One region of the Nocardioides sp. OK12 genome, then DNA from elsewhere that is predicted to be linked to it. Evidence: predicted binding sites of a transcription regulator. Region 1 holds the regulator's gene; each other region holds the start of a gene.

Region 1 (7,025 bases):
GCGCCGGCTGGCCGGTGATGTCCTTGAGGTTGTTGGAGGTCACCGAGGAGCACACGAACTCCACGCCCACCGAGTCGCCGAGCAGCGGGTAGAGCGAGGTGTCCATCGGCAGGTCGCAGGCCCACCCCGAGTGGATGTCGCCGGTCACGAAGACCACGTCCTTGACCTGGTGGTCGTCGATGTGGCGGAAGACCTCGCGGCGGTCGGCGGTGTAGCCGTCCCACTGGTCGACGTTGTACGGCGAGCCGTCCTGGGGCAGCAGCCCGGTGACGTCGTTGACCGGGTCGACGAGCTCGTTGGGCAGATCGGCGAAGGTGACCGGGGCGATCATCACCGGGTTGCCGACGACCTTCCACTGCGGGGCGTGGTTGCCGCGGGTCAGGGAGTCCTTGAGCCACTCCATCTGCCGGTTGCCGGTGATCGAGCGCGCCGGGTCGTTGACCTCGGCGTCCACCAGCGGGGTCGCGACCTGCTGGGACCGGTAGGTGCGCAGGTCGAGCATGCTGACCTCGGCCAGGTCGCCGAAGCGCAGGCGGCGGTAGAGCCGGGCGCCGTCGCCCAGCGAGGCGGTGCCGTCCATACGCACCGGCATCCACTCGTCGTACGCGCGGTGGGCGCGGGCGCGCCGCTTGAGGTAGTCGCCCTCGGAGTCGTCGTGGTTCTCGGCGTTCTTCCTCCACTGGTCGTTGGTGACCTCGTGGTCGTCCCAGGTCACGATCCAGGCGTACCGGGCGTGCAGGGCCTGCAGGTCGGGGTCGGTCTTGTACTGCGCGTGCCGGCGGCGGTAGTCGGAGAGCGAGACCATCTCGCGCGCGGGGTCGTGCGGGCGGATGTCGACGTTGTCCTGGCCCATGCCGTACTGGCCGGGTGCGTACTCGTAGAGGTAGTCGCCCAGGTGCAGCACCGCGTGCAGGTCGTCGCGCTCGGCGAGCAGCCGGTAGGCGCTGAACCAGCCGGCCTGCAGGTTGGCGCAGGACACCACGCCGAAGCGCAGGTTGTCGGGCGTGGCGCGCTTGGCCGGGGCGGTGCGGGTGGTGCCGACCGGGCTGCGCTGGCCGCGCGCGGTGAAGCGGTAGTGGTAGACGGTCTCGGGCTGCAGGCCCGTCACGTCGAGCTTGACGGTGTGGTCGCGCGCGGCGCTGGTGACGAAGCGGCCACGGCGCACGACGTTGCGGAAGCGGCGGTCGGTGGCGACCTCCCAGCGCACGCCCACCCGCGGGCCCTTGCCCGAGCCGGGGGTGGCGGCCCTGGTGGGGGTGACCCGGGTCCAGATCAGCACCGCGCGCGGCAGCGGGTCGCCGGAGGCCACGCCGTGGGCGAAGACGTCGTGGCGGGCCTTCGCAGCGACCGCGTGCGGGCTCGCGAGCACGCCGGCGCCGGTGATGGCGGCGCCGCCGGCCCCGACGGCACTGGCGGCCAGGACCGTACGGCGTCCGAGGGCGGCGAGGCGGGCCCGCTCGGCGTCGGCGGGGCGCACGGCGTCAGCGGCGGTGGTGGGGGTCAGTGGTGGGGTCACGCCTCATCCAACGACACACCGCCGTCCACGTGACGTGGACGGCGGTGTGAGCACCGTCTGTTCACCGTCGGTTCGGTCTCCCGACGGGCGGGTGCGGGGCCTCAGAGGCTGCGCAGCACCGCGGTGACGACCCCGAGGATCGAGGCGTGGGTGCCGTCGATCGGCTCGTAGGCGTCGTTGTGGGGCAGCAGCCAGACCTTGCCGTCCTTGCGCTGGAAGGTCTTGACGGTGGCCTCCTCGCCGATCAGGGCGGCGACGATCTGGCCGTTGCTGGCGGTCTGCTCCTGGCGGATCACCACGTAGTCGCCGTCGCAGATCGCGGCGTCGATCATCGAGTCGCCGGAGACCTCGAGCAGGAAGAGCTGGCCGTCGCCGACCAGCTGCTGGGGCAGCGGGAAGACGGCCTCGACCCGCTCCTCGGCCAGGATCGGGCCACCGGCGGCGATCCGGCCCACGACCGGCACGTAGGAGGCCTGCGGCATGGTGTTGCCGATGTCGGTCTCGTCGACCGAGCTGTCGTCGGCCGAGGAGATCGCCTTGCGGCGCGCCATCAGCTCGGGCAGGAAGACCTCGAGGGCGCGCGGGCGGTGGGGGTCGCGCTTGAGGAAGCCCTTCTCCTCGAGCACCTTGAGCTGGTGGGAGACGCTGGAGGTGCTGGTCAGGCCGACGGCCTGGCCGATCTCGCGCATGCTCGGCGGGTAGCCGCGGGTCTCGATGGCCTCCTTGATGCACGCGAGGACCTTGATCTGGCGCGGCGTCAGGCCGGTCGCGTCGGGAGGGCCGTCGGGCAGCTCCGCGACCCCGCGCTTGCGGGGGCCGCTGTTCTTGGTGGCCATCGTGTGCCTTTCGTGCGCGAGGCCCGAGCCGGGGAGTCCGCTCGGATGGGTCGTGGACCCACGCTATCGCCGCGCGGGCCCGACTTCAAACATCTGTTCGAAGGGCGTGTCGCGCTCGTGGAGGCGGCGACGGGCTGCTCCGGAGTGACGTCGGGGATCTCGAACAATTGTTCGCTGCACCCCTTGCGCGGCTCGAACACCTGATCTAGTCTCGCTCATGTGTTCGATCGAACACCTGGTCGAAGCAGGATCTCGACCGGGACTGTCGGTGGCTGTCCGTAGACATCTCCCTGACCGAGCACGACGACGACCACCCCCTTCCCCAGGAGGTCCCGATGAGCACCATGACCCTCACCGCCGCCCCGGCCCCGATCCGCCTCGGCGCCGTCCGCGCCACCCGCCGTACGACGCCGGGCTCGCTGCGGCTGACCCGCCGCGGCCGGCTCGCTGTGCTGGCCGCGGGCCTGCTGCTCGTCGCCCTGGTGGGCGTCGTGCTGGCCGGCGTCTCCGTTGCCACCAGCGAGAGCGGCACCGCCCCGGCGACCGAGACGATCACCGTCGGCGTCGGCGACACGCTGTGGGCCATCGCCGCCGAGCGCGCCGAGTCCGGCGACGTGCGCGAGGTCATCGAGCGCATCCAGCAGCTGAACTCCCTCGACGGTGGCCTGGTGGTCACCGGCCAGCGCCTGGTCGTCCCGGCCGGCTGAGGAACGGCCCGCGACCGCGCTGCGGTCCGGGCACGGCGGCCCCTGCGGCCGCCCACAGATTTCGTCGGTCGCCTCGACCCCGGCCGGCGAAACCAGGGGAAAGACGAGGGGCGGGCCCGCAGTGGGCCCGCCCCTCGCGCTGTGTCGGGCCCTGTCTTCCGCGTCCGGTGCGGGAGGCTGTCGTGGTGAGCGACGACGTCTTCGAGAGCAGGCTGGCCCAGCGGCAGGCGTGGTGCGAGGCGCCCTGGGGCCGCCTGCGGTTCGCGGTGGTGCGCGAGACGCTGCGCCGCCAGGTCGAGGCGCTGGAGGCCGACCTCGGGCAGCCGCGGGCGCTGCGGGTCCTCGACGTCGGCGGGGGCGACGGCCGCGACGCCCTGGGCCTGGCCGTCGCCGGCCACCACGTCACGGTCCTCGACCCGGCGCCCTCCTGGCTCGCCGAGGCCCGCCGCCGCGCCGAGTCCGCGCGGGTGGGGGAGCGGGTGGTGACCCTCGAGGGCTCGATCGACGACCTGAGCGGGGCCGGCGGCGGGTTCGACCTGGTGCTGTGCCACAACGTGCTGCACTACCGCCCGGCCGAGACCGGCGCGGCCGACGTACGACGTCTGGCGCAGGCGGCGCGGCCGGGCGGCCGGGTCTCGGTGATGGCGCCGAACCCCGCGGCGCGGGTGATCGGGCGGCTGGTGCGCGAAGGGCCGGAGGCGGCGCTCGACGAGCTCGGCCGCGACGACATGGAGTCGGCCACCTTCACCACGACCGCGCGGGCGGTGGCCCGCGACGAGGTCGAGGAGCAGCTGGTGGCGGCCGGGCTCGAGGTGGTGGGCCGCTACGCCGCCCGGGTCGCCAACGACTACGTCGCCGACGACGGCCTCAAGGTCGACCCCGACTTCTACGCGGTGCTGGAGCGCCTCGAGCTCGCGCTGTGCGACCGGGAGCCGTTCATCTCTCTCGGGGCGCTGTGGCAGCTCGTCGCCGCCCGCCCGGTGGGGGAGCCGGGGCCGCGGGGTCGCGGGTGAGGCCGAGCGCCCGGCCCAGGCGCGCGACGAGCATCAGGCCCACGAAGAGGCAGGCCACGGCCCCGACGGAGGCGAGGGCCAGGAAGAACCAGGCGGCCGACTCCCCACCGCGGGCCTGGGTGCCAAAGTCGATCGCGGCGTAGACCAGGTACCCCCAGGCGACCACCGCGGCGGTGACGGCCAGGGCCAGGCCGAGCAGCCGCGGCTGGAACGAGCGCTCCGGGCGGGCCGCACGGCGCGAACCGGCCCGCTTGCCGGCGGTGGCGGGAGCCGGAGTCGGCGCGCCGGCCACCTGCTCGTCCACCTGGCCGCCCGCCTCGCCGCTCACAGCGTCATTGTGTCCGACCGCACCCAGCCCCGGCGACCGGGTGTCGATACCGGTGCCGGCATCCGGCAGCCCCTCCGGCGCCGCTCGGCGCCACCCCTTCGGGGCGGTCCCGGTGCGCTGACCTGCAGCGATGCATCGAGTGTGATCTGGGTCGCAGGAAATTTTCGGGACGGCTTGCGCGGCTCGTGGTCCCGGGCGTACGGTTCCACTACATCTAGTAGTTACACCGCTGTAGTTATCCACATCTAGTTCACAGATGGATGCGGGATGGTGCACAGGTGACCGGTTGTTCTCCACAGGGAGAGCAACGATATCCACACCCAGCAGCCCTCGCGGGGGCTGCGCGGCGCGCCCGAGAGGAGGACCCGATGCACTGCCCGTTCTGCCGTGCCACCGACACCCGGGTCCTCGACTCGCGGGTCTCCGAGGACGGCGGCTCGATCCGCCGCCGGCGTACCTGCTCGGCCTGCTCGAAGCGGTTCACCACCGTCGAGCAGATGCAGCTGAGCGTCGTGAAGCGCTCGGGGGCCAGCGAGCCCTTCGTGCGCGAGAAGGCCGTGGCCGGCGTGCGCAAGGCGTGCAAGGGCCGACCGGTCACCGAGGACCAGCTGGCCTGCCTGGGCCAGGTCGTCGAGGACACCCTGCGCGGCGCGGGAGCCGCCGAGCTGCCGGCCCACGAGGTCGGCCTGGCCATCCTGGGCCCGCTGCGCGAGCTCGACGAGGTGGCCTACCTGCGCTTCGCCAGCGTCTACCGCCAGTTCGCCTCCGCGGCCGACTTCGAGGACGAGATCGCCATGCTCCGCGCCGAGCGCCTGACGCTCGACACCGAGCCCCAGCCCACGGGCTGACACAGACCGCCCGGCAGGTAGTGGGGAAGCTGCCTGCCGGGCGCACCACCTCTTCCCTCACCGCATCACCCGGTGTCACGTCCGATGTCGGTGGTCGCAGCGACCATCGGGACGGGCGCCGACACAGCACCCCCCAGCAGCAGACCGCACCAACCAGCACCCCTTAGACCGGGACACAGAGGAGCACGGCATGACCGAGACGGTGAGCGGCGCAGGAGCCGACGCAGCGACCAAGGGCCAGGGCAAGGGCCTGACGATGGAGCGCGTCTTCAGCACCGAGGGGGTGCACCCCTACGACGAGCTGACCTGGGAGAGCCGCGACGTCGTCCAGACCAACTGGAAGACCGGCGCCACCGTCTTCGAGCAGCGCGGCGTGGAGTTCCCCGCCACCTGGTCGGTCAACGCCTCGACCATCGTCACCACCAAGTACTTCCGCGGCGCGGTCGGCACCGACGCCCGCGAGCGCAGCCTCAAGCAGCTCATCAACCGCGTGGTCGAGCAGTACGTCAAGGGCGGCGTCGAGCACGGCTACTTCGCCACCAAGGCCGACGCCGAGGTCTTCGAGCACGAGCTGACCTGGCTGCTGGTCAACCAGTACTTCTCCTTCAACTCCCCGGTCTGGTTCAACGTCGGCACGCCCTCGCCGCAGCAGGTCTCGGCCTGCTTCATTCTCTCGGTCGACGACTCGATGGACTCGATCCTCAACTGGTACAAGGAGGAGGGCTTCATCTTCAAGGGCGGCTCCGGTGCCGGCCTGAACCTCTCGCGCATCCGCTCCTCCAAGGAGCTGCTCTCCTCCGGCGGCACCGCCTCGGGCCCGGTCTCGTTCATGCGCGGCGCCGACGCCTCGGCCGGCACCATCAAGTCGGGCGGCGCGACGCGCCGTGCGGCCAAGATGGTCGTGCTCGACGTCGACCACCCCGACATCGAGGAGTTCGTGGCCACCAAGGCGCGCGAGGAGGACAAGATCCGCGCGCTGCGCGACGCCGGCTTCGACATGGACCTGGGCGGCGAGGACATCACCTCGGTGCAGTACCAGAACGCCAACAACTCGGTCCGCGTCTCCGACGAGTTCATGCGTGCCGTCGAGGAGGGCACCGAGTTCGGGCTGCGCTCGCGCGGCACCGGTGAGGTCATCGAGACCGTCGACGCCCGCGAGCTGTTCCGCAAGATCTCCACCGCCGCGTGGGAGTGCGCCGACCCGGGCCTGCAGTACGACGACACCATCAACGACTGGCACACCAACCCCGAGACGGGTCGCATCACCGCGTCGAACCCGTGCTCGGAGTACATGAGCCTCGACAACTCCTCGTGCAACCTGGCGTCGCTGAACCTGCTGAAGTTCCTCAAGGACGATGACACCTTCGACGCCGAGCTGTTCGCGAAGGCCGTCGAGGTGATCATCACCGCGATGGACATCTCCATCTGCTTCGCCGACTTCCCGACCGAGCCGATCGGCCAGACCACCCGCGACTACCGCCAGCTCGGCATCGGCTACGCCAACCTCGGCGCGCTGCTGATGGCGATGGGCCTGGGCTACGACTCCGACGGCGGCCGCTCGATGGCTGCGACCATCACCTCGCTGATGACCGGTGTCTCCTACAAGCGCTCGGCCGAGCTGGCCGGCGTGGTGGGCCCCTACACCGGCTACGCCCGCAACGCCGACGCCCACAAGCGCGTGATGCGCAAGCACCAGGCTGCCAACGACACCGTGCGCACCCTGCACATCGCCGACTCGCAGGTGCACAAGCTGGCCACCGCCGCGTGGGCCGACGTG
Region 2 (7,025 bases), on a different contig from region 1:
TGGGCCGTCCCTACCTCTACGGCCTCGCGCTGGGCGGACAGCCCGGCGTCGAGCACGTGCTGCGCTGCCTGCTGGCCGAGCTCGACCTGACGCTGGCCAACGCCGGCTACGCCAGCCACCGCGACCTGGGCCCGGACGCGCTGGTCCGCGGCTGAGCCCTGCCGGCGCGGCTCCTACCAGGGCAGCCCGTCGTCGTACGAAGCCTCGTCGGCGACGCGCGCCGCCTGCGGGCCCAGCCGCACCACGTCGCCCATCGCGAGCTGGCGCCCGCGGCGGGTCTCGACCTCGCCGTTGACGAGCACCTCCCCCGAGGCCACGACCTCCTTGGCCTGCGACCCCGACTCGATCAGGTTGGCGAGCTTGAGGAACTGGCCGAGGCGGATGACCGACTCCTCGCGGACGGGGACGTCGAAGGGCTCCACGGGTTCAGGCACTCCCCCAGTGAACCACCCGCGTGCCGGCCCGGGGTCAGGCGGCGGGCGTGTAGTCGTCGAGGACGATCTGCAGGCGGGGGTGGACGACGTCGACCCGTGGTCGCGTTGGTGCTGCTGTGACTGGTGGGTCGCCGGGTGGGAGGTCGGGTGCCCTCGAGCGGACCTGGTGTCCGGTGGGGGTGGTCGTGACGACGGTGCTGCCCTCGGTGGTGGCGGTGAAGCCGGGGGCCTCCTTGGCCTGGTTGCAGGCCTCGCAGAGGCCTTGTCCGTTGGTGGCGCTGGTGGGGCCGCCGGCGTGGTCGGGGACGACGTGGTCGTGGTGGCGGATGGGTGCGTCGCACCACGGGGTGCGGCACGACTGGTCGCGCAGGTCGATGAAGAGTCCCAGGCTGGCGGGGAAGGTGCGGCCCCTGGAGTCCATCGCCACGAGCGCCCCTGCGCTGGTGGTGTAGAGCCTGCGCAGGGTCGCCTGCGCGTCGGCGATCGCGGTGGCGACCAGCTCGCGGGCGAACCCGGCCGGCACCGGCCCGTAGCCGGCCACCCACCCCGGTTCGTGGCCACCACCGAGGAGCGTGGCGTCGGAGACCGTCAGGTTCACCGCCACCGGGACCGCGGGAACTGGCGCCGACTCGGCGGACCGGGTGAGCACGGAGGCGACCAGGGTGTCGGCCATGACCTGCCCGCGGGAGCGCTCGTCACCGTCGGCGCGGGCGGAGTCGGCGGCGCGGGTGAGCGCGGCGTACGCAGCGACCCCCTGGGCGACCGGGAGCAGCGCGGTCAGCCAGGTCATCGTGTCCGGTGCCGGTCGCAGGGACACGTACCGCTCGCCCTCGGCCTTGCGGGAGCGCTTCAGGGCCGCGTGCGGGTCGAGCTCGTAGGCGCGGGCCCGGGCCGCGGCCACCAGCCGCTTGTCGCCCCAGCCGTCAGTGGTCTCGGGGTCAGCCATCAGCTCCGCGTCGACCCGGCGCCGGTCCTCCAGCGACAGGCACGCGGTCTCGCGGGCCAGCAGGGTCGCACGCCACTCGCCGCACCAGCCCGCGCGCATCGCGGCCAGCGTGTGCGGCATCTCGGCCACCAGGACCTTCGCCAACCCGAGGTGGCGGGCACCCCGGTTCGGCGACTCGCGCCGCGCCAGCCCGACCTGCGAGGCCACCCCGACACCCTGCCGGTCGACGGACAGACCGGCCGCGGCGTGCCGGCGGCGTACGACCTCGTCGAGACGAGCCGTCAGCTCCACCTGCAGCGCGTCGAGCCGGCACTTCTGCTCCTCCGCCGCCCGCAGCGCCTCGACCAGCTCGGCCTCGCCACAGGCGAGATCGGTGGCGGTGGGAGCGGAGGTCATGCCCCGATTTACTCGAACGCACGTTCGATGCATAGGGGCGGAAGCAGATCTGTGGACTGTCATGTCTCACGCGATCGGGGACGGTCGAGATGATTCTCGATCACCGGCGTGGTCGTTCTCCTCGAGGACGACACCACTGACGGGAGCCTGGCACCGTGCGACGACTGATCTACTCGATGAACACGACCCTGGACGGCTACGTCGCGACGCGCGACGGCGACATCGGCTGGGGCGTGCCCGGCCCCGAGCTGCACCAGTGGTTCAACGACCGGGCCCGCGACATCAGTGCCTCGCTGTACGGCCGCAGGCTGTGGGAGGTGATGAGCGCGCACTGGCCGACCGCCGACCGGCAACCGGACGTGTCACCCGTGGAGGCCGAGTTCGCCCGCATCTGGCAGAGGACGCCGAAGGTGGTGTTCTCCTCGACCCTTTCCGAGGTCAGCGGCAACGCGCGGCTGTGCACCGGCGACGCCGTCTCCGAGATCGCTCGCCTGAAGGCCGAGGACGGCGGCCCGATGGAGATCGGCGGCGCCGGCCTCGCGGGGGCGGCGATGCGCGCCGGCCTGGTCGACGAGTACCAGGTGCTCACGCACCCGGTGCTGGTCGGCAGCGGCACACCGTTCTTCACCCCGTTGGACTCCCGGGTCCACCTGCGTCTCGTGGCGGCGAGGACCTTTCCGGGCGGCGTGACCCTCTCCCACTACGAGGCCGGTCACTGACCGGCCACTGCGCCTCGGTCAGGGCAGCAGCACGTCGAGGGTGTGGATCAGCACGCCGACCAGGCCGCCGACGATGGTGCCGTTGATCCGGATGAACTGCAGGTCGCGGCCCACGTGCAGCTCGATGCGCTCGGCGGCCTCGCGACCGTCCCAGCGCTCGATGGTGTGGGTGATGACGGTGGTGACCTCGTCGCCGTACCGCTCGACCACGAAGACGGCAGCGTCCGCGGCCGCGGAGTCGAGGCTCTCGCGCAGCCCGGGCTCGGTGACCAGGCGGTGGGCGAACCGGTCGACCTCGGTCTGCAACCGGGTGCGCACCGCACCACGGGGGTCGGCCAGGGAGTCGGTGAGTGCCCGGCGCAGGGCGTCCCACAGCGCGATGGCGGTGGCGATGACCTGCGGCTGGTCGAGGAGACGGTGCTTGAGGGCCTCGGTGCGCTCGCGGGTGGCCGGGTCCTCGCACAGGTCGTGGGCCAGCTGGCGCAGCATCGAGTCGAGGGCGGCACGGGCCCGGTGGCGCGGGTCGTCGCGGATGTCGGCGACCCAGCGCACCAGCTCGAGGTGGATGCGCGAGGTGACCCGCTCGTTGACGCTCTGCGGCGCCCACCACGGCGCCCGCTCGCCCAGCACGTCGGCGACGGTGTCGGGGTTGTCGACCAGCCACCCGTGCAGCTCGTCGAGGACCAGGTCGATCACCCCGTGGTGCAGGTCGTCGCGCATCGCCTCGGACAGCAGGTTGCCCAGCAGCGGCGAGATCGGCTCCTCGCGGAACCGCGGCACCAGCGCGTCCTCGACCAGGCTGCGCACGTGCTCGTCGCTGACCTTGCCCAGCGCGGCCGCGACCACCTCGGCCGTCTCGTCGACCACCCGCCGCGAGTGCTCGGGCTGGGAGAGCCAGGCGCCGACCCGCGCCGCGACCTGGGCGGCGCCGACGCGCTCGCGCACCACGTCCTCCTGCAGGAAGTTCTCGCCGACGAACTCCTGCAGCCCGCGCCCCAGGTCGTCCTTGCGGCGCGGGATCAGCGCGGTGTGCGGGATCGGCAGCCCCAGCGGGTGGCGGAACAGCGCGGTCACCGCGAACCAGTCGGCGATGGCGCCCACCATCGACGCCTCCGCGCCGGCGTTGACGAAGCCCCAGAAGCCGTCGGCCTCGCGGGTCAGGGCGTAGACCACCGCGGCCAGGACCAGGAGTCCCAGGGCGACGCTGCGCATGCGGCGCAGGCCACGACGGCGTACGTCGTCCTGCGTGGTGTCGGTGCGGGGGGCGGCGGCCGCGGTCTGGGTGCTCATCAGGGTCAGATTCTCGCGCACGGGCGTCTGGTGCGAGACTTCGCGGCATGTCGGCACCCTCCTCCGCGGCCCGCACCGTGATCACCTTCGGGACCTTCGACGTCTTCCACGTCGGGCACCTGCGCGTCATCGAGCGCGCCGCCGCCCTCGGCGACCGGCTCGTGGTGGGGGTCTCCGCCGACGAGCTGAACATGCGCAAGAAGGGCCGCGAGCCCGTCTTCAGCGAGGGCGAGCGGATGGCGATCGTGGCCGCGCTCAAGCCCGTGCACGCCGTCTTCCTCGAGGAGAGCCTCGAGCTCAAGCGCGACTACATCCTCGAGCACGGCGCCGACGTGCTGGTGATGGGCGACGACTGGGAGGGCCGCTTCGACGAGTTCCGCGACGTCTGCGACGTCGTCTACCTCCCGCGCACGCCCGCCATCTCCACGACCGCACTGATCGAGAAGATCTCCGCCACCGGCTGAGCCCCCGGGCCACAGCGGCCACACCGGCCCCGCCCGACCGGCGCGTCCCGCGTGCGCGACCCGCCGTCACCGGGCACCCTGGTCCAGACAGCTCGTCGGCCCAGTTGCTAGGAACCTCATGCGTCGCAGACCCGCCACCCCGCTCCTCCTCTCCGCGACGCTGGTGACCCTCGCTGCGACGCTGGCCCTGGGCAGCACGCCGGGCGCCGCCGCCCTCGGCACCCAGTCCGCCGGCACCCAGTCCGTCGGCGCCCAGTCCTCCGGCGCCCGGCTCTCCTCCGCCCCGGCCGGGGCGGGCACCGACCCCGACGAGGCCCTCGCCGCGGCGCGCACCGCGCTCGGGCTCAGCGACGGCGCGCAGTCCCGCGGGCCGGGGCAGCCCGTCGGCGAGGGCAACGAGGCGACGATGGCGCTGCGCGACCTGCGCGTCGCGCTGCCGCAGCTCGGCGCCGAGCAGCGGCGCGAGGGTGAGGCCCTGCTGGCCCGACCCACCGACGGCGGCGACGACCCGGTCGGCCAGGGCTACCACAGCCGGTCGAAGAAGCTGTGCAGCGGCAACGTGTGCGTCCACTACGTCACCAAGGGCGCCGACCGGCCCGACTCCCAGAAGTGGGTCCGCAAGACCCTCCAGGTGATGAACAAGGTCTGGGACTTCGAGACCGGCACCCTGGGCTACCGCAAGCCGGTCAGCGACCGCAGCCTGCCCCAGGGCAAGAACGGCGGCAACGGCAAGTTCGACGTCTACCTCAAGGAGCTCAGCGGGCAGCGCCTCTACGGCTACTGCGCCCCCGAGTACCTGGTCAAGGGCAACAAGCGGCTCGCCAACGGCTACTGCGTGCTCGACGACGACTTCGCCAAGGCCGAGTACGGCCGCAAGCCGCTCGACACCCTGCGCGTCACCGCCGCGCACGAGTTCTTCCACGCGATCCAGTTCAACTACGACTACCGCGAGGACCGCTGGCTGCTGGAGTCGACGGCGACCTGGGTCGAGGAGCGCTTCGCCGACGACGTCAACGACAACCGCCAGTACCTCCCGGTCGGCCAGGTGCGCGTCCCTGACGAGCCGCTCGACATCTTCAGCACCACCTTCGGGCGCCACTACGGCAACTGGGCGTGGTGGGAGTTCCTGACCCAGAAGTACGGCGGCGTCATCGTCCGCAGCGTGTGGAAGCAGGCCGGGCAGTTCAAGGCCGCCGGGCGCGACTACTCGACCAGGGCGCTGACCAAGGTGCTGGCCGGCAAGGGCGGGTTCTCCCGCAACTACGCCCGCTTCGCGGCGGTCAACAACAACCCCGCGGCCTTCTACCCCGAGGGCGCCAGCTGGCCGAGCGCGGCCCGCATCGCCAACCTCAAGCTGTCGAAGGACGCGACGAGGAAGTCGCAGGCCACGACGGTCGACCACATGTCGGCGCAGAACGTCGACGTCACCCCGGCCGCCGAGCTCAAGGACAAGGCCTGGACCCTGCGCCTGACCCTCGACGGGCCGGCGGCGGCGACCAAGCCGATGGCCGCGGTGCTGGTGCAGAACAAGACGGGCGCCTGGGACGAGCGCCTCCTGGGGTTCAACCGCAAGGGCCGCGCCCGGCTGAGCGTGCCGTTCTCCGCGCGGCGCGTCGACGCGGTGACGGTCTCGCTGGTCAACACCTCGACCAGCTTCGACTGCTGGGAGGACCAGGCCTACTCGTGCGCCGGCATCGCCGACCACGACGCCGCGCCGTTCCAGGTGACCGCCAAGGCGTTCAAGGACAAGTGAGCAGGCAGCCCTGAGGGGCCTCGGAGCGTCGCAGCCCCTCGAGCGGCCCGTCGGCCAGCTCGCCAACGAGCCCCACCACGGCGACCGCGCCCTGGCTCACGGGCTGGGTGGCGCCGCCGCTGAGGCCGTCGAGGACCTCGGCCGCGGTGGCGGCGACCGGGTTGAGCACCGACGAGACCGGGCCGCCGGGGCCCGGTGCCGGGTCGGGGTCCGGGGTCGGGGTCGTAGGGGTCGTCGGGGTCGGGTTCGGGTTCGGGTTCGTCGGGACCGGGGCAGGCGCCGGAGCAGGCGCCGGAGCAGGCGCCGGGGCCACGGCGGGCGGTGCCTGCGGCGTCGCGCGGCCGCCCGGCACGGGGGCGCTCGCCCGACGAGCGTCACCGGCGCCGCTGACCCCGGGGGCGGTGCTCGTCCGGGGCCGCATCTGCGCACCGCCGACGACCCGCTGCTCCTGCGCGAGCACGGGCTGCTGGAGGTCGAGGTCCGGGAGCACGTCGACGAGGTTGGTGGTCACCACGAGCGCACCGACGAAGGCACCTGCGCCGACCACCAGGCCGGCGTACCCGAGCCGCACGTCGCGGTCACGACGGCTCCGCACCCTGCTCCTGCGCACCGTCGCCGCCTCTCAGCATCGTCCTCGTGGTGGTCCTCCCACCAGCCGGTCAGGCTAGCGGCGCGGCCGCGGGCGCCGCACCCGATCCGGGGCCCAGTGCCCGGGAGGACCAGGGATCCTGACCGAAAGGACGAGACCAGGTGTCTAGGGTCGGGGCGTGACCCAGCGCCACCGCTCCGCCGTGCCGGTCGACGTCTGCGTCATCGGCGCCGGACAGGCCGGCCTGGCGGCCGGCTTCTACCTCCAGCGCGCCGACCGCGAGCGCCGCAGGCGCGGGGCGAGGCCGCTCACGTGGGTGCTGCTCGACGCCCACGACGAGCCGGGCGGCTCGTGGCCCGACACCTGGCCGAGCCTGCGGCTCTTCTCCCCCGCCGCCTACAGCTCGCTGCCGGGGTGGCCGATGCCGCGCTGGA
Region 3 (7,025 bases), on a different contig from region 1:
CATGCTGCTGTCCGATGCCTATAGAGGAGAACGCAACACCCCGTCCAGAAGAATGCGACTACCGCGACCGACCACCAAGTCTTGAAGAAGAGCATGAAGAGTAGGGGCAGGAAGACGAACAGGTTCACCTGTACGACCACCTTCATCAACTGCTGATCTGGCCGGTCCCACATGAGCGGCACCGTACCTTCCCTGTAGAAGGGTGCCGCGCCCTAGCGAACCGGGGTCCGCTCATCGGCTGCTTGTTCCATTGACGTAGGACCGGTGCCTGGCGAGGCTCGGTCCATGCGCCCGGGTCGTCGCTCTCTCATCGGCTGCCCACGCTCGTCGTGTGGCTCTCATTTGGCTTGCGCGGCTCGGGCGTCGCCAGGGCCAGGAGAGGCTCAAGAGGGGTGTGCCCAGCTCGAAGCAGCGTTGCCCTCCCGGCTCGACAACCACACAGGTTCGAAAGCATCGGAGGAAAGGCGTGAGCACATCAACAACACCTGCCCGGGTCGTGATCGGGATGGACCCGCACAAGCGATCGGCCACCATCGAGGTGATGGGCAGCGACGAGACCATTCTGGGACGCGGCCGCTTCAGCACCGGCCAGGACGGCTACGCCGACATGCGCCGCTACGCCGGCCAGTGGACCGACCGGGTCTGGGCCATCGAGGGCTGCTCCGGTATCGGCAAACACATCGCCGTGCGGCTCCTGGCCGAAGGCGAGCAGGTCATCGACGTCCCACCCAAGCTCTCCGCGCGAGCACGGGTCTTTGCCACAGGCCAGGGTCGCAAGACCGACGCCACCGACGCGCACTCCGTGGCCCTGGTCGGCACCCGGATGAGCGGCCTGCGACCGGTGGCCACCAACGAGCAGCTCGAGGTCCTGCGACTCCTGGTCGACCGACGCCGCAGCCTGGGCGAAGAGCACACCCGCAAGACCTGCCAGCTGCACCAGCTGCTGCTCGAGCTCATCCCCGGCGGCGCCAAGCGCGACCTCTCCGCCGCCCAGGCCAAAGCACTGCTGGCCAAGATCCGTCCCCGCGACACCGTCAACAAGACCCGCCGCCGCGTCGCAGCCGAGCTCATCACCGACCTCGAGCGCATCTACGCCCGCCGGAAGGCCGCGGACAAGGAGCTCACCGAGCTCGTCAAGGCCACCGGCACCAGCCTGCTGGACCTGCACGGCATCGGCCCCACCGGCGCCGCCAGACTCCTGGTCGAGGTCGGCGACATCACCCGGTTCCCCAACAAGGCTCGCTTCGCCTCCTGGAACGGCACCGCCCCCATCGACGCCTCCTCCGGCGACCAGGTCCGACACCGCCACTCACGCACCGGCAACCGCCAGATCAACCGCGTCCTGCACACCATGGCCCGCGTCCAGCTACGCAACCCCAGCACCGGCCGCGACTACTACGAACGCAAGAAGACCGACGGCAAAGCACCCATGGAAGCCATGCGCTGCGTCAAGCGCCGCCTCTCCGACATCGTCTTCCGCACCATGCTCAACGACACCGTCCGCACCACCACCGCCACGAGCGCGAGGACGGGCCCGGGAGGACAACGAGGACACGACTCTGACTCCAGCGCGACCGGCTCACATCCCCACACCGGCTCTTCGGACAAGTCACTTCCCGGACCCGCCACACCCCACCCTAGAGCCCCACTCCAGACCGCCTCTTGACACAGAGGGGTGCCATGAGCGGAAGCCTTCTAGAGGCGGGTGCTTGTCCCCGAGTCCGACTCCCCCACCTCGCGAGCGGTCCACTACCTGATCCACAGGATCGAACAAGTGTTCGACAATTCGGTCTCCGCGTGGGAGAATGATGGGCATGAGGCTGCTCCAGCACCCCACCAGCGACCGAGCCCCCGGCCCGGGTGCCGGGGTGCCCGCCAGCCTTGCTCCCGCCCCTGAGTCGGGTCCTGTCGCCCAGGCCGTTGCGGCCGCTCGTGCTGCGATGGCGGCTGCTCGCGACGGGGATCTGCGTCGGCAGCCGGTCGAGGACCTCGCCGTGCTGGTCCAGGCACTGTCCGCGCTCGAGGCGGAGGCGTCTGCGCTGCTGGGTGAGGTGCTCGGTGAGGCCGAGCGACGCCAGGTCGCCGATGCCGAGGCCGCCACCGGCACCGACGCGTGGGCCGCCGCCCTGACCGGTCAGTCGCGGGAGGTGCTCGCTGGTGGGGCGCGGGTCGCGGAGCTGCTCCGCAGCAAGTACCACCACGCCCGTGCGGCGTACGCGACCGGGGCGATCACGACCCGTCAGGTCCGCGTCATCGTCGCCGCAGCCGAGCAGGCACCCCTGGAGACCACGCCCGAGCAGCTCGCCGCCGCCGAGGAAGTGCTGGTCAACAAAGCCACCGGTGTCGGCACCAGGACCGGTCGACCGATGAACCCCAAGAGGCTGCGCCAGGCCGCGCGGCGGATGCTCGACATCGTCGACCGCGACCTCGCCGACAAGCACGAAGCGATCATGCTCGGGCGCGAGTCCAGGCGAGCCAAGCACGAGACCTACCTGGCGCTGCACGACAACGGCGACGGCACCTACTCCGGAAAGTTCACCATCCCCGAGCTCCACGGCTCCCTGCTCCGCACCGCCCTGGAGACCCTCTCGGCACCGCGTCGCCTCAACAAGACGCGCACCGGCCCCGACGGCGAGTCGATGTCCGGGTACGACGAGTCCGCCCCCACCGGCCCCGACCACGGCCTGTCCGGCTGGGAGGTGCACGGCAACGCGCTGTGCGAGCTCATCGAGCACCTGCCCACCGACGGCTGGAACGGCGCCAACGCCCTCACCCTCCTCGTGACGATGACCGCAGAAGACCTCACCCGCGACCTCGCCGCCACCGGTGACCTCGACCCCAGCAACTGGCCCGACTGGCGCGGACCGGATGAGAGCGGCACCGCCAAGCTCGACACCGGGGTCCGCACCGCGGCCGGCGACCTCCGACGACTCGCCTGCGAAGCCGGCCTCGTCCCCGCCGTCCTCAACTCCCAGTCAGTGCCGCTCGACCTCGGCCGCACCAAACGGCTCCACACCCACCACCAACGAAAAGCACTCGCGCTCGTGCACGACACCTGCGCCATCGGCACCTGCGAGAGACCCTTCGCCTGGACCGAGATCCACCACATCGTCCCCTGGAAACCCCACGGCGACACCGACCTCGACAACGGCATCCCCCTCTGCTCCTGGCACCACCACCGAGCCCACGACCCCCGGTGGCACCTGCGCCTGCACCCACTCCGAGGCTGGGAGCTGAAGGCACGCCGCACCAACCGCGGCTGACCCGACCCCCGGCGCGCCCGCCTACGATCGACGCATGCCCACCCCCCTGCCCGAGGGCTCCCGCGTCGCCCTGCTGGTGCCCGGCTCGATGCTGCTGCTCGAGTCGGTGATGGCGCTGCTGGCCCGCGGGGTGCTGCCGGTGCCGCTCGACCCGCGGCTGACGTCGTACGAGCGTGAGCGGATCCTGGCCGGACTCGAGCCCACGCTGGTCGTGGACGACGAGGACGACCTGGTCGCGCTGCTCGACCAGGTGCGCCCCGAGGGACCGATGAGCAGCTGGCGCCCCCGGGCGCGGCCGGTGCACGTGACCAGCGGCACCACCGGCACACCCAAGGGCGTCAGCAGCGGGCTGCTCTCCCCCGCCGACGCCGCAGCGCTGGTCGAGGAGGAGCGCGACCTGTGGGGCTTCCGCCCCGACGACGTGCACATGGTCCTCAGCCCGCTCTACCACTCCGCTCCCCTGCGCTTCGCGATGGGGACGGTGCTCGCCGGTGGCCGGGTGGTGCTGCCCGGCCCCTTCGACCCGGCGACGGTCACCGACACGATCCGCACCGAACGGCCGACCACGACCTTCTGCGTGCCCACCCACCTCCAACGCCTCTTCGCGCACTGGGACCAGGCCGGCACCCCCGACCTGAGCAACTTCCGCCTGGTCGCGCACGCCGGCGCCCCCTGCCCCGTCGCGACCAAGCAGCGCCTGCTCGAGACCTTCCCGCCCGGCAGCACCTGGGAGTTCTACGGCTCCACCGAGGGCCAGTTCACCGCCTGTCGCAGCGAGGAGTGGCTCGGGCGCCGCGGCACCGTCGGCCGGGCCCGGCCCGGCCGCACCCTGCACCTCGACGACGACGGGACCATCTGGTGCACCGTGCCGCCCCATGCCCGGTTCGAGTACCTGGGTGCGCCCGACAAGACCGCCGCCGCCTGGCGCGAGGGAGCCGCCGGACCCGCGTTCAGCGTCGGTGACGTCGGGCGGATGGACGCCGACGGCTACCTCTACCTCGACGGCCGGCGCACCGACCTGATCATCACCGGCGGGGTCAACGTCTACCCCCTCGAGGTCGAGCACGCCCTGCGCGAGCACCCCGCCGTCGAGGACGTCGCGGTGTACGGCGTCCCCGACGCCGACTGGGGGCACCGCGTCTGCGCCGCCGTCGTCGGCACCGCCACCCCCGACGAGCTCGACGCCTGGGCCCGTGAACGGCTGGCCCCGCCCAAGCGGCCCAAGACCTGGGCGACAGTGCCCGACCTGCCGCGCACCGCCACCGGCAAGGTCCGGCGCGACGCGCTGGCGCCTCACCACCAGGGGTGAGCCTGCGGCCCTTTACCCGGGTGTGAGGTGGGCTGACCACTCTCGGGAGGCACCATGAGCAGCACCGACCAGGACACCTCGACCCGCAAGGACCCCGACGCAGCCGGTCCGAGTCGATCGGCCCAGCACACCTGGGGGGTGCGGGTGCTGGGGGTCGTCCTCGCCGCAGCGGTCTACGTCGCCCTCGGCAGCGCCGAGCTCTCGCAGGACGGTCGCGTGGTCGCCGCCGTGGGGGCGCTGATGGCGACCTGGTGGATGACCGAGGCCATCCCGCTGGCGGCCACGGCGCTGCTGCCGATCGCGCTGCTGCCGGCGCTCACCGACGACCTGGCCGTACCCGACGCGACGGCGCCGTACGCCGACCCCATCGTCTTCCTCTTCCTCGGCGGCTTCCTGATCGCCATCGCCATGCAGAAGTGGGACCTGCACCGGCGCATCGCGCTGCTCACGCTGCGCCGGGTCGGCACCCACCCCCGCCGGATCGTCCTCGGGATGATGATCGCCACCGCGTTCCTCTCGATGTGGGTCTCCAACACCGCGACCACGCTGATGATGCTGCCGATCGCGCTCTCGGTGCTCGCCCTGGTCGTCGAGAACAGCTCCGGCAGCGACCAGCGCACCGACGAGGCCGAGCTGACCGAACGTCTCGGCGGGCGCGAGACCATGCGCGAGGTCATCGAGGACCCCGACGTGCGGCTCTTCGGCGTGGCCCTGCTGCTCTCGGTCGCATGGGCCGCCTCCATCGGCGGGCTCGGCACCCTGCTCGGCTCGCCGCCCAACGCGATCGTGGCCGGCTACCTCTCCAGCGAGCTCGGCCGCGACATCGGCTTCGCCGAGTGGATGATGCTCGGCCTGCCCCTCGTCGTGGTCTTCCTGGCGATCGCCTGGCTGCTCGTCACCCGGGTGATCTTCCGCTTCCGCCTCGACTCCATCCCCGGCGGTCGCGAGCTCATCGACTCCCAGATCGCCGACCTCGGCCCGGCCAGCCGGGGCGAGAAGGTGGTGCTGGCCGTCTTCGCGAGCGCCGCCTTCCTCTGGGTGGTGCCGGGCGTGCTGGCCAGCATCGGCGACCTCGGCGAGCGGGCGCCCTGGCTCGACGGCTTCGACGACACGGCCATCGCGATCACCGCCGGCCTGGTCATGTTCCTCATCCCCGGCGACGACCGGGGCCGGATGACGCTGGAGTGGCACGACGCCGAGAAGGGCCTGCCCTGGGGCGTGCTGCTGCTCTTCGGCGGCGGCCTGAGCCTGGCCGGTGCCGTCGCCGCGACCGGGCTGGACGCCTGGTTCGGCGAGCAGGTCGGCGCCCTGGGCGCACTGCCGATCGTGCTGCTGCTGGCCGCGGTGGTGTCGCTGGTGCTGCTGCTGACCGAGGTCACCAGCAACACCGCCACCGCCGCGACCTTCATCCCGGTGCTCGGCGGCGTGGCCGCCGGCCTGGGTGTCGACCCCGTGACCCTGCTGATCCCCGCCGCGCTCGCCGCCACCTGCGCCTTCATGCTGCCGGTGGGCACGCCGCCCAATGCCATCGTCTTCGGCACCGGCGCGGTGCGGATCGCCGACATGGCCCGCGGTGGCGCGGTGCTCAACGTGCTCGGCGTCGTGCTGATCACGCTGTTCACCGTGGCGATCGGCCCGTTCGCGCTCGACCTGGTGCTGTAGCCGCACCCCGCAGACGCACGAGGGCCCGGCCACCTGACGGTGACCGGGCCCTCGTGGTGCTGTGTCAGCGTGACGCCGACCTGCTGGTGATCAGCAGATCAGTTGCCGCCGCCGGTGAGCTTCTCGCGCAGCGCCTGCAGCGCCTCGTCGGAAGCCAGCGAGCCGGAGCCGGTGTCGGCGGACTCGTCGCCCTCGACCTCGTCGTGGCCACCGCTGGAGTACGAGGTGGCCTCGCCGGCCTCGACCTCGGCCACCTTGGCCTCGGCCTGCTGCTTGACGTGGGCCTCCCAGCGAGCGTGCGCCTTGGCGTACTGCTCCTCCCAGACACCACGCTGCTCGTCGAAGCCCTCGAGCCACTCGCCGGTCTCGGGGTCGAAGCCCTCGGGGTAGACGTAGTTGCCCTGCTCGTCGTACGTGGCGGTCATGCCGTAGAGCGTCGGGTCGAACTCCTCGACGTCCGAGGCGGCAGCGGTCTCGTTGGCCTGCTTCAGCGACAGCGAGATGCGGCGACGCTCGAGGTCGATGTCGATGATCTTGACCATGACGTCGTCGTTGACCTGGACGACCTGCTCGGGGATCTCCACGTGGCGCTCGGCCAGCTCGGAGATGTGCACCAGGCCCTCGATGCCCTCCTCGACGCGGACGAACGAGCCGAAGGGCACCAGCTTGGTGACCTTGCCGGGCACGATCTGACCGATCTGGTGGGTGCGGGCGAAGTGCTGCCAGGGGTCCTCCTGCGTCGCCTTGAGCGACAGCGAGACCCGCTCGCGGTCCATGTCGACGTCGAGGAC
Region 4 (7,025 bases), on a different contig from region 1:
CACGGGTGCCGGGCACCGAGCGGCTGCTCAACGCCCTGTCGTGGCCGGCCGACGTCGACCCGGCCGAGTGGCAGCCGCACCCGACCGTGTTCTCGCGGCTGCGGGAGCGCGGGGTGGCGGTGAGCGTGGTCAACAAGCGCGACTTCGCCACCAGCGGGCTGACCCGGGCGGCGCACCGCGGTGCGGAGTTCGTGGGCGCCGACATGGTGGGCGAGCGGATCGCGGCGGCGGTCGCGGCCTCCGACCACGCCCCCGCGCTGACGTACCTCTACGACGGCGACCTCGACTGGACCGGGCACCGCTACGGCGTCGCCTCCACCGAGTGGCTGCAGCAGCTGGCGATGATCGACCACGAGGCCGAGCAGCTGCGCGAGGCGCTGCCGCCCTCGACGCGTCTCGTCGTGGTCGCCGACCACGGGATGGTCGACTCCCCGGCGGGCTCGCGGGTCGACGTCGACACCGTGCACGAGCTGCGCGACGGGCTGGTGCTCTTCGGCGGCGAGGCCCGCTTCCGCCAGCTCTACTGCCAGCGCGGGGCCGTCGACGACGTCGTGGCCACCTGGCGGGGCGTGCTGGGCGACAGGGCCGAGGTGCTGACCCGTGAGGACGCCACCGCGCTGGGCTGGTTCGGCGACGTGTCGTCCGCGGTGCGTCCGCGCATCGGCGACGTCGTGGTGGCCTGCCGCGGGGACGCCGCCGTGGTCTCGAGCGTCGACTGGGCCTACGAGGCCCGGCTGGTGGGCATGCACGGGTCGCTGACGCCCGACGAGATGCTCATCCCGGTCCTGGTGGACTGAGCGGTGCAGGTGGTCGCGGGCGGCGCTGGACCGGTCTCGTCGTGGTGGGCGTCGCGGGTCTCGCCGGGCCCGTGGGGTGCGGGGTCGCGGACGAGCCGCCCGAGAGGCTGTGGTCCAACACGGTGGTGGTGACCGCCGAGGACAGCTCGGAGTTCATGCTCGGTCTCGCCGAGGTCACCTGCCGTGCCGACGGTGAGCGGCTGCTGGTCACATCGGGGGAGGTCTCCCACGAAGGTGGCACCGTGGACTCCGCCGTGCTCGAGGTCTCGGTCGACCCGAGCCGCGTGGAGCCCGGTCGCGACTACCGCCTGGGGTCCGGCGGGGAGGCCTTCCAGGTCTCGGTGCTGGTGCCTGCACCCAGCGCCAACCCGCCGGCTCCGCAGCGCGCCAACCGGGCCACCAGCACCCTGGACGGCTCCGAGGGCACGCTGCGCTTCGAGACGCTCGGCTGCGGCGACGAGCCGGGGGTCAGCCTCACCATCGACGCCGTGCTCGCCAGCGCCTACGACGACCGGGGCCCCGTGCCCGTCGAGGGCGCGCTCTGGGTGACGAACAGCCGCGTGGGGCAGTGAGCCTCGCCCACGTGTGGCCGCTCTTCGGCCTCGAGGTGACGGTCGGCGACCTGAGCCTGCGGTTGCCTCGCGACGAGGAGGTCGCCGCCCTGGCCCGCCTGGCGGGCGACGGCGTCCACCGACCGGACGAGCGGCCCTTCCTGACCCCGTGGACCGAGGGTGGCCCCGAGGCCCGCGCCCGGTTCGTGCTGCGCGAGCACTGGTCCGCCCTCGCCTCGTGGGAGCCGTACGACTGGAGGCTCGGCCTTGCTGTCTTCGTCGACGGCGAGCCGGTCGGGTCGATCACCCTGCGCGCCCGCGACCTCGCCGTCCTCGGCGAGGTCAGCACCTTCTCCTGGCTGGGGCTCGCTCACCACGGCCGGGGCATCGGCACCCGGGCCCGGGCGGGCGTGCTGAGCCTGGCCTTCGACCACCTCGGCGCGCGCTCGGCGACCAGCGAGGTCTTCCCCGACAACCACGCCTCGCAGGGGGTCTCGCGCCGGCTCGGCTACGAGCCCGACGGCGTCTCCTGGGGTGTGCGGGGCGACGAGGCCCTCCTGTCCGACCGGCTCCGGCTGACCCGCGAGCGCTGGGCCGGGGCGCCCGAGCCGGTCGAGGTACGCGGCCTGGACGCCTGCCGGTCGTACTTCGGCTGACTCTCCGGACGTGCCGGTGCCCCCGTCGCGGTGGTGCTGCGGCGGGGGTGTGGCGAGTCGGCTGGTTCACACGGGCCGGGTGGGTGGTCTGGGTGCTTGGCCGAGGTCGGTGGTGCGCTGTGGTTCGACGAGGTACTGGTAGCGGTGCGGGCTGGTCCAGAGGAACCCGGTGGGGGTGGGTCGGTAGGTCCAGGTCGTGTGGGTCTTGGCGCGGTGGTGGCGTCGGCAGAGGGTCGCGAGGTTCGAGGTGGTGGTCTGGCCGGGTGGGCCGCCGGGGTCGTAGGTGCTGATGTGGTCGAGGTCGGCGTGGGGTTCGTCGGGGCGGCGGCGTCGGGCGCGGCGGGTGCAGTGGGGGAAGACGCAGCGGGGGTGGCGTTGCCGGGTCTGCTCGGCGAGCCGCTCGCTGGGGGTGTAGCCGTCGGTGGTGAGTTCTTCGGTCAGGTCGATCGGGCGGCGGGGGTGGGGTCGGAGGTCGGGGTTGCTGGCGAAGCCGCGGATGTCGTCGGCGGTGACCTGGCTGCGGGTTTGGCGGTCGGTGTGGCGGTTGGCGCGGCGGTTGATCTGGCGGAAGGGGTGTTCGTAGGCCTCGGGGTCTGAGCCGCCGCCGGTGATGGTGCGGTAGGTGACGTGGGTGCCGGGGACGCGGAGCCATTCGCAGACCTGGTCGACGCCGACGAAGCTGCGGGTCTCCTCGATGCGGGCGAGGTGGAGCCCGGCGGAGAGGTTGTTGGACCTGAGGGTGGTGGGGTCGATGCCGGCCAGGGCGGTGTCGGTGAGGTGGACGTTGAGGACGACTTGGCGTGCCGGCACCCGCGGCGCAGGCTCGCCGGCCTCGTCGTCGCTGGGGTTGCTGGTGCTGGTGAGGTCGAGGGTGGTCTGGGTGCGGGCGAGGATGCCGAGGGCCATGCTGCGGCGGACGTCGAGGGGCTGGTCGGAGCCGGCCAGCGCCAGGTTGCGGGCTTCGCGGGTGACGGCGTTGTCGAGGTCGAGGGCGTCGGCGAGGTCGAGGCAGCCGATCACGTCGACCACTCCGTCGATGCACTGCCCGCCGGTGGTGGCGGTGTCGAGGTGGATGTCGAGCTTGCGGTCCTCGGCGGCGATGGCTCGTTTGTCTTCTGCGGTTTCGGGGTCGAAGCGGCACAGCGCTTCTTCGACGAGGCGTCCCAGGACGGCGTAGGAGCAGGTGTGGGCGACGCCGGCGAGGTGGTGGTCGACCCAGGCGGCGGCCTCGATTGGGAGGCCGAGGGTGGCCTCGGCGATGCGGCGGGCGCGCCAGACCGGTACTCGGCCGGTGACCACCGCGGTGTGGAGGCGGGGGAGTCGGTAGCGGGTCTCGACGACGTGGGCGACGTAGCGCACGGCTGCGTCGGCGGACATCCCGAGGGCGGTGCCGTACTCGATGATCGCGAACTCCGAGACCCTCGGCGCGCCGGGCCCGGCGATGGCAACGGGCATGTCGGTGCCGGGCAGGACCGCGGCGTGGGTGGGGTCGAAGGTGGTGTGCATGGCTGCGTACGTGCAGGTCGCTTCGTACATCGCGACCTCGGCGGCGTCGCGGGCCGCACGCTGGGAGCGGGCGTGGGCGAGGACCGCGTCGGCGGTGTCGCAGCGCTCGAGCTCCTGAAGGGTCATGCCCCTATTCTAGTCGAACGTGCGTTCGAGTCAAGGGTCTGTCGGAGTCTGTGGAAGGCCATGACGGGTCGTCGTGGAGGCCCTGGGCGCACCCCCACGACCTGCGGTGGGGAGATGTCGGTTCGGTGGTCGCGGGGTCTCGACGACGCGCGTCGCTGGCGCTCCTTGCTGCTCGACCAACGGGAGCGGCGTACGTCGAGGGGGGCTGGCGTCGGCGCGGCGGTTGCGGGGTCTCGGCGACGCGCGTCGCTGGCGCTCCTTGCTGCTCGACCAACGGGCGCGGCGTACGCCGGGGGAAGTGGCGCCGGGTCGGCGGGAGACCGGGGAGGTGGTCACCCGCGGGGGTGGACGTGGGGCGGGGCTGGGTGGGTATCGAGAAGGTGGACAGCAACCACGACGAAGCCAAGGGAGCACACCGTGCCGTCAGTCGAGCGCACCGTCACCGTCGACCAGCCGATCCAGAAGGTCTGGGACTACCTCAGCGACTTCCGCAACAGCGAGGAGTGGGACCCGCCGTCGGTGAGCACGGAGCGGACCAGCGGCGACGGGGGAGTCGGGACGACGTACCACAACGTCTCGAAGTTCCTCGGCTCCGAGCAGGAGGTCGACTACACCGTCACCCAGCACGAGGCGCCGCACACCTTCCAGCTCAAGGGCGACGCGGGGTCGATCCAGCTGCTCGACACGATCACCTTCGAGGAACGGAACGGGCGCACGTCGGTGACCTACCACGCCGAGTTCGACCCGCAGGGTGCCGCCAAGCTGGCCGAGCCCCTGATGCCTGCAGGTCTCAAGTTGCTGGCCGACAAGGTCGCCGCCAGCATGGAGGAGCACCTCAGCAAGCTGTGAGCGACGCTCAGGTGGAGGACGCCTCGGCGATCGCCGCGATCGAGGCGTCGAGGGCGGCGTCGAACTCGGCGTCGTCCATCTGCGCGGTCAGCCCCTCGGTGAGCGCGCGCGAGAAGCTGGCGATGACCCCGGGGTTCCGGGCGAGGCGGGCGACCGCCTCGTCGCGGGTGTAGCCGCCGGACAGGGCGGCCACCCGCAGGACACGGGGGTGCTCGAGCAGGCGGGTGTGCAGCCCGTCCTGGTCGGGCAGGGTCGGCTTCAGCACCACGTCCTGGCCCTCGTCGAGGCCGTCGAGGTGCTCGAGCAGGGTCGCGTCGACCAGCTCGTCGGTGGCGGCCTTGCGCGGGCTCGCGATGTCGACCTCCGGCTCGATGATGGGCACCAGCCCCGCGGCCAGGACCTGCCGGGCGACCGCGAGCTGCTGGGCCACCACCGCCTCGACCCCCGCCGCGTCGTCGGTCAGCACCACCGAGCGCATCTTGGTGCCGAAGACGCCGTGCCCCTTGGCCCGCTCCAGAACCTCGTCGAGGCCCGGCATGGGCCGCATCAGCCTGGCCCCGTGCGCCTCGTCCTCGAGCCCCTTGTCGATCTTGAGGAACGGCACCACCTGCTTCTCCTGCCACAGGTACTCCGCCGAGCCGCGACCCTCGATCTCGCGGTCCATCGTCTGCTCGAAGAGGATGGTGGCCAGGACGCGGTCGCCGCCGAAGACCGGGCTGGTGATGATCCGGGTGCGCATCCGGTGCACGAGGTCGAACATCGTCGCCTCGTCGTCGTACGCCGTCTCGTCGAGGCCGTAGAGCCGCAGCGCCTTCGGCGTGCTGCCGCCGCTCTGGTCGAGCGCGGCGACGAAGCCGCTGCCGGTCCTGACACGGGCGAGCATCTCGGGGTCCATCTGCCCACCCTCACCCGCCGGCACGCCGGGCGGGAGGGACGTTGGTCCCGGACGGCTCAGCCGAAGGGCAGCGGCTCGGGCGCCAGCGAGACCGCCTTGGCGCGCGCGGCGGTGAGCCGGCGGCGGTGGTGCTGGCGGCAGAGCACCTCGTAGGCCACGTCGGCGTCGGCGTCCGAGGTGGGCGTGGGGGTCTCGGCGGCCTCGACGTCGCCGACGACGATCACCTCGCCGTCGGTGACCATCACGCCGTTCTCGGTGCGTGCGTTGTGGGTGGCGCGCTTGCCGCACCAGCACAGCGCCTCGACCTGCAGCACGTTCATCCGGTCCGCGAGCTCGACCAGGCGCCCGGAGCCCGGGAACAACTGGGTGCGGAAGTCGGTGAGGATGCCGAAGGCGAAGACGTCGATCTGCAGCTCGTCGACGATCTTGGCCAGCTGGTCGACCTGGTCGCGGGTGTAGAACTGGGCCTCGTCGCAGATCACGTAGTCGATGCGGGTGCCCTGGGTGAGGCTGTCGACGACGTGGCGCCAGAAGTCGAAGTCGGCGTCGACCTCGAGCGCCTCGTGGGTCAGCCCGAGCCGGCTGGAGATGCGACCCTGGCCGGCCCGGTCGCGGGTGACGAAGATCCGCCCCTGCCGCCCGCGGGCGGCGTGGTTGTGGTTCGTCTGGAGCGCCAGGGTGCTCTTGCCCGAGTCCATGGTCCCGGTGAAGAAGTGCAGTTCGGCCACGGGGCGCGATCCTCTCACGAGCCGACCCGTGCGGCACGATGGGCGCCATGAGCAGTCCTCTCATCAGCGCCCCCGTGCTCCGCGGCCTCCTCGACGACCCGCACGCGCCCGTCGTGACGCTCCTCGACGTCCGCTACCGCCTCGGTGGCCCCGCCGGGCCCGGCCAGCACGCCGAGGGCCACCTGCCCGGGGCGGCGTACGTCGACCTCGACACCGACCTGGCCGCGCCGCCCGCGACCACCCCCGACGGCGGCGGGCGGCACCCGCTGCCGACCACCGAGGCCTTCGAGGCCGCGATGCGCCGCCTCGGCGTCGACGACGGCCGGCCCGTGGTCGTGTACGACGACTGGTCGGGGCTCGCCGCGAGCCGGGCCTGGTGGCTGCTGCGCCACCACGGCCACCGCAACGTGCGGGTCCTCGACGGCGGCTGGGCCGCGTGGCTCGCCGCCGGCGGCCCGGTGGAGACCGGTCCGGTCGACCCCGCGCCCGGCGGCTTCACAGCGCGACCCGGGCAGATGCCCGTGGTGGCTCTCGACGACGTCCTCGACGTCGACGTGCTGGTCGACGCCCGCGCCCCCGAGCGCTACCGCGGCGACGTCGAGCCGATGGACCCGGTCGCGGGCCACGTGCCCGGCGCGGTCAACGTGCCGACGACGACCAACCTGACCTCGGCCGGGACCTTCCGAGACGCCACCACGCTGCGTGCGCTGTACGCTGCCGAGGGCGTCGCGCCCGGCGCCGACGTCGCGGCGTACTGCGGCTCGGGCGTCACCGCCTGCCACGACGTGCTGGCCATGGAGCTGGCCGGCATCCGTGCGGCGCTCTACCCCGGCTCGTGGAGCGAGTGGAGCGCCGACCCGCAGCGGCCCGTCGAGCGGGGCTGACCCGGCGAGGGGTGCCTACCAGTGCACGCCCTT

The links. The regulator LexA, encoded in region 1, represses DNA repair genes until DNA is damaged. The targets are predictions, from matches to a motif close to TCGAACANNTGTTCGA.
Region 2: OCU29_RS11920 (HNH endonuclease signature motif containing protein) is a predicted target of LexA. The motif match lies at 1,789-1,804, and genes of this name have one in related genera.
Region 3: OCU29_RS14980 (HNH endonuclease signature motif containing protein) is a predicted target of LexA. The motif match lies at 1,767-1,782, and genes of this name have one in related genera.
Region 4: OCU29_RS14790 (HNH endonuclease signature motif containing protein) is a predicted target of LexA. The motif match lies at 3,650-3,665, and genes of this name have one in related genera.

Annotation. Positions count from the first base shown of each region.
Region 1 covers NZ_BNET01000002.1:539,882-546,906, forward strand. The annotation lists gene OCU29_RS06740 (alkaline phosphatase) at 1-1,516, opposite strand, end outside; gene lexA (transcriptional repressor LexA) at 1,618-2,352, opposite strand; gene OCU29_RS06750 (LysM peptidoglycan-binding domain-containing protein) at 2,688-3,059, shown strand; gene OCU29_RS06755 (methyltransferase domain-containing protein) at 3,245-4,072, shown strand; gene OCU29_RS06760 (hypothetical protein) at 3,996-4,400, opposite strand; gene nrdR (transcriptional regulator NrdR) at 4,769-5,248, shown strand; gene OCU29_RS06770 (vitamin B12-dependent ribonucleotide reductase) at 5,439-7,025, shown strand, end outside.
Region 2 covers NZ_BNET01000004.1:298,068-305,092, reverse strand. The annotation lists gene OCU29_RS11930 (lactate 2-monooxygenase) at 1-155, shown strand, start outside; gene OCU29_RS11925 (RNA-binding S4 domain-containing protein) at 174-434, opposite strand; gene OCU29_RS11920 (HNH endonuclease signature motif containing protein) at 469-1,776, opposite strand; gene OCU29_RS11915 (dihydrofolate reductase family protein) at 1,932-2,495, shown strand; gene OCU29_RS11910 (DUF445 domain-containing protein) at 2,514-3,785, opposite strand; gene OCU29_RS11905 (adenylyltransferase/cytidyltransferase family protein) at 3,833-4,249, shown strand; gene OCU29_RS11900 (MXAN_6640 family putative metalloprotease) at 4,368-6,002, shown strand; gene OCU29_RS11895 (hypothetical protein) at 5,989-6,612, opposite strand; gene OCU29_RS11890 (ArsO family NAD(P)H-dependent flavin-containing monooxygenase) at 6,770-7,025, shown strand, end outside.
Region 3 covers NZ_BNET01000005.1:365,333-372,357, forward strand. The annotation lists gene OCU29_RS14975 (IS110 family transposase) at 467-1,666, shown strand; gene OCU29_RS14980 (HNH endonuclease signature motif containing protein) at 1,815-3,263, shown strand; gene OCU29_RS14985 (class I adenylate-forming enzyme family protein) at 3,298-4,572, shown strand; gene OCU29_RS14990 (SLC13 family permease) at 4,627-6,234, shown strand; gene rpsA (30S ribosomal protein S1) at 6,333-7,025, opposite strand, start outside.
Region 4 covers NZ_BNET01000005.1:318,094-325,118, reverse strand. The annotation lists gene OCU29_RS14805 (alkaline phosphatase family protein) at 1-797, shown strand, start outside; gene OCU29_RS14800 (hypothetical protein) at 839-1,369, shown strand; gene OCU29_RS14795 (GNAT family N-acetyltransferase) at 1,366-2,004, shown strand; gene OCU29_RS14790 (HNH endonuclease signature motif containing protein) at 2,071-3,636, opposite strand; gene OCU29_RS14785 (SRPBCC family protein) at 4,054-4,485, shown strand; gene OCU29_RS14780 (fructose bisphosphate aldolase) at 4,493-5,380, opposite strand; gene OCU29_RS14775 (thymidine kinase) at 5,437-6,108, opposite strand; gene OCU29_RS14770 (sulfurtransferase) at 6,156-6,992, shown strand; gene OCU29_RS14765 (SDR family oxidoreductase) at 7,008-7,025, opposite strand, start outside.